DNA from 2 places in the Haloleucobacter albus genome. Region 2 is predicted to be linked to the other one. Evidence: riboswitches for the same ligand, from Rfam matches in the RefSeq annotation. Region 2 holds a riboswitch; the other holds the start of a gene.
The links. A riboswitch is a leader RNA that binds a small molecule or an ion and turns the genes downstream of it on or off. The one in region 2 is predicted to bind cobalamin.
Positions count from the first base shown of each region.

Region 1: linked by a shared signal. The riboswitch ahead of ACT6QH_RS12925 (TonB-dependent receptor plug domain-containing protein) and the one ahead of ACT6QH_RS12050 (ribonucleoside-diphosphate reductase subunit alpha) in region 2 are both predicted to bind cobalamin.

Region 1 covers NZ_JBQWAS010000029.1:92,162-95,569, forward strand. The annotation lists gene ACT6QH_RS12920 (enoyl-CoA hydratase) at 224-1,021, shown strand; cobalamin riboswitch at 1,205-1,411, shown strand; gene ACT6QH_RS12925 (TonB-dependent receptor plug domain-containing protein) at 1,527-3,408, shown strand, end outside.
Region 2 covers NZ_JBQWAS010000028.1:469,234-472,641, forward strand. The annotation lists gene ACT6QH_RS12050 (ribonucleoside-diphosphate reductase subunit alpha) at 1-1,237, opposite strand, end outside; cobalamin riboswitch at 1,342-1,554, opposite strand; gene ACT6QH_RS12055 (glutaminase) at 1,807-2,748, opposite strand; gene mgtE (magnesium transporter) at 3,084-3,408, opposite strand, start outside.

The DNA.
Region 1 (3,408 bases), on a different contig from region 2:
GCCTGCCCCGCAATGCGAGATCCGCCATGGCCCTGCGGCGCAGGCTGGCTGCGGCACATCCGCCACACTCACCTTCAACATGGCCTGCCGCAGATCTTCCATCCACATGCCGAAATAGCGACACCCCGCATTCTTTCCTTTATATGCGGTGGCTCGCCCCGGCAGATCAGCCGCGGCATATTTTTCCGCCGCTCCGGCGGCTGGCGTCGAGAGGAAGCAGCACATGTCCAACGGGACCACCGAAAACACCGCTGAAGATGTCATCCTCATAGAGCGCGAGGGGCGCGTCGCCATTATCCGCCTCAACCGTCCCAAAGCACTCAATGCCCTGAATTTCCAGGTGATGACCGCCATGGCCAAGGCTGTCACCGCGCTCGATCAGGATACCGGCGTGGGCGCCATCGTCGTGACAGGTTCCGAAAAGGCCTTCGCCGCCGGTGCCGACATCAAGGAAATGGCAGAGCGCTCTGCCGTGGACATGTTGCTGGATGACTGGTTCTCCGATTGGCAGACCGTGGCGCACTGCCGCACCCCGCTGATCGCGGCGGTTTCCGGCTTCGCGCTGGGTGGTGGCTGTGAGCTGGCCATGATGTGCGACCTCATCATCGCTTCCGAAACCGCCAAATTCGGCCAGCCCGAAATCAAGCTGGGCGTCATGCCCGGCATGGGCGGCTCGCAGCGCCTCACCCACGCCATTGGCAAATACAAGGCCATGGACATGGTGCTGACCGGCCGCATGATTGGCGCTGAAGAGGCCGAGCGCGCCGGCCTTGTCTCCCGCGTGGTGCCGGCCGAGCGCCATATGGAAGAGGTGATGGAAACCGCCCGCACCATCGCCAATTATGGCAAACCCTCCGTGCTTTCCGCGAAGGAAGCAGTCAATCGCGCCTTTGAAGTGAGCCTGAATGAAGGCGTGTTGTTTGAACGGCGCACCTTCCATGCCCTGTTCGCCACAGAAGACCAGAAGGAAGGCATGCGTGCCTTCTCCGAAAAGCGGGCAGCGGAATTCAAGAACCGCTGAGCCCCTTCCCGCCCTCACAGGGAAGAAGCCTCATCTTTCAGTCTGCCGCGGACCTGCCGCGGCAGGCGGGCTGGGCGCAGAATATCCGTCCCCGCGCCCGGATCTGAACATGCTTATGTTGCAATGCGGCCACAGATGTTACCAAACTGTAATAGGTCCATTGACGCTTGACGTTACGAATCCCTATTTTCCATCTCCGACGGTATCCTTCCCAGAAGGATGAAAAGGGAACGTGGTGAGATGTGCATCTGCGCATCAAATCCATGGCTGCCCCCGCAACTGTGAGTGGCGAGCCTCTCTCCAATAGACCACTGGGCATCAGGGGCCTGGGAAGGTGGAGACAGGCAGGGACCCACAAGCCAGGAGACCTGCCGTCACCCGTGGTCACACGCGAGCACGTCGGGCGGGGCTCCCCGATGCGGTGAACAGTTTCATGTCTCCCGACATGGAAACGACGCTTCGTTCGCGGTGACGTGTCCACATTGGCGTTTCGCCAGAGGTTCACATGCCGCGTTCCGCTCCCTTCAGCCACCAGCTCCGTGCTGCATTCGGCGCCACAAAACAGGCTCCTGATACAGCGGCTCTTACCCGCCATATGCGTTGTTCCAGCGCCAGCCTGCTGGCAATCAGCATCGCTATGGCCGCAACTCCGGCTTTTGCCCAGTCTGCCGAAAACACGCAGCAAGCTGAAGAGATCCAGATTCAGGAACAGATCGCCCTGCCGGATGTGGTGGTGAGCGCCACCACCCAGGCCACACCCAGCCGCGAAGTCGCCAGCTCGGTGACCGTAGTGACCGGCGAGGAGATCGAGCAGCGTCAGGAGCGCAGCGTCCCGGATGTTCTGCAATCCGTTCCCGGCTTGAATGTTGTGCAGACGGGCGGCCCCGGCAGCTCAACCTCCGTGTTCATTCGTGGCTCCAGCTCCAGCCAGGTCAAGGTGATGCTGGACGGCATTGAGCTTGCCGACCCATCCAGCCCCGGCAATACGTTCGATCTCGGCTACATGTTCACCAATGACATGGCCCGGCTTGAGGTTCTGCGTGGCCCGCAGAGCGGCCTTTATGGCTCGGAGGCCATTGGCGGCGTCATCTCCATGACGACCGAGCGCGGCAGCGGCCCGGCCCAGCTTTCCGGTTATCTGGAAGCCGGTGGCCTTGGCACTTTCAATCAGGTCGCGAGCCTGAAGGGGGCCATGCAGGGCTTCTCCTACAATATGAATATCGGCAATTATGCCAGTACGGCCATTCCGGTCACGCCGCAATCCATCATTCCCTTCGGCATGCCGAACAATGACAACCGGAATGAAAACCTCACGCTCTCCGGGCGTTTCGACCTGGATGTGAGCGACAATTTCACCATCAACTACACCGCCCGCTACATTAACGCCTGGCTCGATTACACCTCGGATTTGTGGAACAGCGCCACATATGAGAGCGCGCCGGCCCCCTTCCAGGATACGACCCACGCCACGACCTTCATCACCAAGGGTGAAGGCATCTGGTCCTTGCTGGATGGCGCGCTGGTCAACACCTTCGGTGTTGCCGCTACAAATTATGCGCGCGACAATACCAGCCTCTACAAGAACAATCTCAGCGAATATTCCGGTGACCGCCAGACCTATTACTGGCGTTCCAGCTATGATTTCATGCCCGGCCAGAACCTGCTTGTCGGCGTGGAACACAAGCGTGATTACATGACCTCCGAATCTGCCTGGACCAGCATGGATGCCAGCAGCGACGATACGGCCGGTTATGCTCAGCTTCAGACGTCTTTCTGGGATCGTCTCTTCATCGCGGCCAATATCCGCTATGATGATTATGATACCTGGGGTGGCCATACCACTTGGCGTATTGCGCCTGCGCTCTGGATTCCAGAAACCAACACAAAGCTGAAGTTCACCTATGGCACCGGCTTCAAGGCGCCGACCCTCTATCAGCTTTATGCCCCCTATTACGGCAACACCAACCTCAAGCCCGAAGAGAGCGACGGCTGGGATGTCGGCTTTGAACAATATCTGTGGGATGACAAAGTCAGCTTCGGCCTGACCTATTTCTACAATGATGTGACGAACCTTATTGTCACCGCCCGCAACATGACAACCGGCAACTACACCAACGAGAACCTCTCCAGCGCTACGAGTGATGGCGTTGAAGCCTTTCTGGCGTTGAAGCTTTCCGAGCAGTTCTCCATTCGGGCCGATTACACCCACACCAATACGGTGGGGCACTTCCCGCAGGGGCAGTCCTTTGGCACCAGTTGCGCCCAGCGCACCGCCACCTCCTGCTATCCGCTGCGCCGGCCAGACAACAAGTTCAGCCTCGCGCTCAACTGGCAACCCGTTGAACAGCTGCTGCTGACCGCCACGCTGGTGACCGTGACCGATTGGT
Region 2 (3,408 bases):
CAAGGCCCCGCACCGGGGTCCAGTCATTTCCGAGGCCGCCGGAATATTTAGCCAGCAGCGCATTGTCACGCACCGCCTTGAAGATGCCGTCGAGATCATCCGACACCGTGGTGAGGAAGCAGCTTGAAAGCTGCGGGCGCAGCGTGCCGGCATTGAACAGGGTCGGCGTCGAGGCCATGAAGTCGAACGACGACAACAAATTATAAAATTCTATGGCGCGCGCTTCACGGTCAATCTCGCGCACCGCAAGGCCCATGGCCACGCGCATGAAGAAGGCCTGCGGCAGCTCGAAGCGCGTGCCGGACACATGCAGGAAATAACGATCATAAAGGGTTTGCAGGCCCAGATAATCAAACTGCAAATCCCGCTCCGGCTTCAGGGCCGCCGCAATGCGGGCGAGATCGAACCGGCCCAGTTCCGGGTCCAGCAATTCGGCCTTGATGCCGGCCTTTACATAAGCGGGAAAATAATCCGCATAGCGCGCGCCCATCTCGGTCTGCGTGGCCTCATCCGGGTGGCCGGCAATGAAACTGAGCGCCTCACGGCGGAGCCTGTCTGTCAGAAGCCGCGCGGAGACCTTGGCATAATTCGGCTCGGTCTCGATCAGCGTGCGGGCGGCCAGAATGGGGGCCAGCGCCAGTTCATCACGCGTGATACCGTCATACAGATTGCGCCTTGTCTCGGCCAGAACCGGCTCAGGCGAAACCCCATCAAGGCCGGCGCAGGCTTCGCGCACCACGGTTTCAAGGCGCGCACCATCCAGCGGCACGCGGCTGCCATCGCTCTCGCGCATATGCAGCTCGGGCACCGCCTGCGCCTTCTCCTGCTGCTCAAGAGCCGCCGCACGCTCACGGGCGCGGTCCTCGCGGTAGAGCACATAAGCGCGCGCCACCTTATGGTGTCCACCGCGCATCAGGGCCAACTCGACCTGATCCTGCACATCCTCGATATGGAATGTGCGGCCCGCATCCACCCGGCGAGTGAGGTTCGCCACCACCTGTTCCGTCAGCTCCGCCACAATGTCATGCACCCGGCGTGAGGCAGCCGCCGTACCGCCTTCCACCGCCAGAAAGGCCTTGGTGAGCGCCACCGCGATCTTGGACGGATCAAACGGCGTCACCGCCCCGTTGCGGCGGATGATCTGGTAGCCCGGCTCACCCGCGCGGGCCGTGACGGCTGGCGCGGCAGAAACCGGAGTAACCGGCGCGACCTGTTCCGACTGGACAGAAAGAGACATCTGGCATGCACCCCGTGCGCTGGAGGCAGGGGGCGAAAAAACGCAGAAGGCGCATGTCGCAAGACAGCGCCGGCCTGCGATCCTCCGGGGCACCCCGCCCGTGGTCGTTTCTTGCTGTCACGACAGAGATGTCCTGGCTCGCGGGTCGTCGCCAGCCATCCGCCTTCCCGGTTGCCGGTGGCCCGGCTTTTCCAGTGGCTGCATCCTGAAAGATGCGTGGATTTCGGCTCGTCGCTTACAGTTGCGGGGGCAGCGTCGGTGTTGCACCGAACTTCCCTCCTGCCTCCCGAAAGGAGACCGTGACCACTATATGTAGCGGCCACATGAACCCGCATGTCAATATGCTGTTAGCTGCCCGAGGCACCCCCACTTGCGAAGCAGCGGGAGAAAACGCGCATGGGCAAACCATTACAGCCAAATGGGCCAGCCGGAAATATTTTGCGACGCCACAGCGCAACACAATGCTTTTGTGGGAAACAAATGTGGACATCTGCGCGGCGGGCCGGAATCAAGCGATTATGGCGCAGATGCTCGTCTCTTCCGCCACGAATCATGGTCGCCCGGTCGTCTCAAAAGACCGACCAGCCCATACGCCGGCTCAGAAACTCCAGCGCGTCCGTGCCCAGCAGGGAATTGCCCTGCTCGCTCAGCCCCGGTGACCATACCGCAATGGAGGCCGTGCCGGGCAGAATGGCCAGAATGCCCCCGCCCACCCCGCTCTTGGAGGGCAGCCCCACCCGAAAGGCGAAGTCTCCCGAGCCATCATAATGGCCACAGGTGAGCATGATGGCATTGATACGCCGGGCCCGCTCCGGGGCCACCACGGAAAAGCCGGTGAGCGGATTGCGCCCGCCATTGGCCAGGAAGCCCCCGGCCTGCGCAAGCTGGCGACAACTCATGGCCATGGCGCACTGGTGGAAATAGACCCCCAGCACCATCTCCGGCTCATTATCCAGCGTACCGAAGGATTTCATGTAATTGGCCAACGCCACATTGCGGAAACCCGTGGCTTTTTCCGCCCGCGCGACCAGAGGATCAATCGTGATGCTGTCATCCTGCGCCAGCGCGCGAACGAAGTGCAGGATTTCGCCAATGGTCTCGCGCGGCTTGTGGCCGGCCAGCAGCACATCGGCCACCATGATGGCCCCGGCATTGATGAAGGGATTGCGCGGAATGCCCTTCTCATGCTCAAGCTGAACAATGGAGTTGAAGGCATTGCCAGAGGGCTCGCGCCCCACGCGCTTCCACAATCCATCCCCCACCTGCCCCAGCGCGAGCGTGAGCGAAAATACCTTGGAGACGCTCTGGATGGAGAAGGGCGCATCCGCATCACCCGCCACATGGACGCTACCATCATTCAGCGCTACGGCGATGCCGAACTGCTGCGGGTCCACCTCCGCCAGCGGGGGAATATAATCCGCCACCTTGCCGCGCCTGACGCGGGCCGCCATGCGCGACACCACATCATCCAGCGCCGCCTGAAGACGCTCTGGCGGACAGGAATGTGCCAGACAAACCTCACGGGCGATTTCAGCTTCCTCGGACAAGAGCGGCCCCCACCCTGCACATGGCTCGTGCAGAACCATAAACTGCTTCGGTTACAAGGCCATAGCTCTTTCTTGCCTCTTTCTGGCGCAAAGCACAGCTCAACCCAAGCCCGCGCCGTGGCGGGCGACATCATGGCAGCAGGGTGCCCCACAAACGTTTCGCCAGCTGATGAACACCTACGCCCCCATGCGCCCCGGACATGCGTCCCCGGACCTGTGCCCCCGCAACAGAAAAGGCCGCGGGCAAAAACACCCGCGGCCTGCTGATCGTATCTTCTGAAAAGGCGGGGCGGCCCGCCTTACAAAATGGTGCCAGCCAGCATGACCCACGCCACCGAGAAGTAGATGACGATACCCGTCACATCGACGAGGGTTGCGACGAACGGTGCCGAAGCGGAAGCGGGATCGAACCCGGCGCGCTTGATGATGAAGGGCAGCAACGAGCCGGTGATCGAGCCGAAAGTCACGATACCCACCAGTGCTATGCCAATGGTGATCGCCAGAATCTGCCAATGCTCACCGTAATCGAAAATGCCGGCTTCCTGCCACACGGTGATACGGATGATGCCGATGATGCCGAGAATGGCACCCAGCACCATGCCCGTAGGCAATTCTCGGACAGCC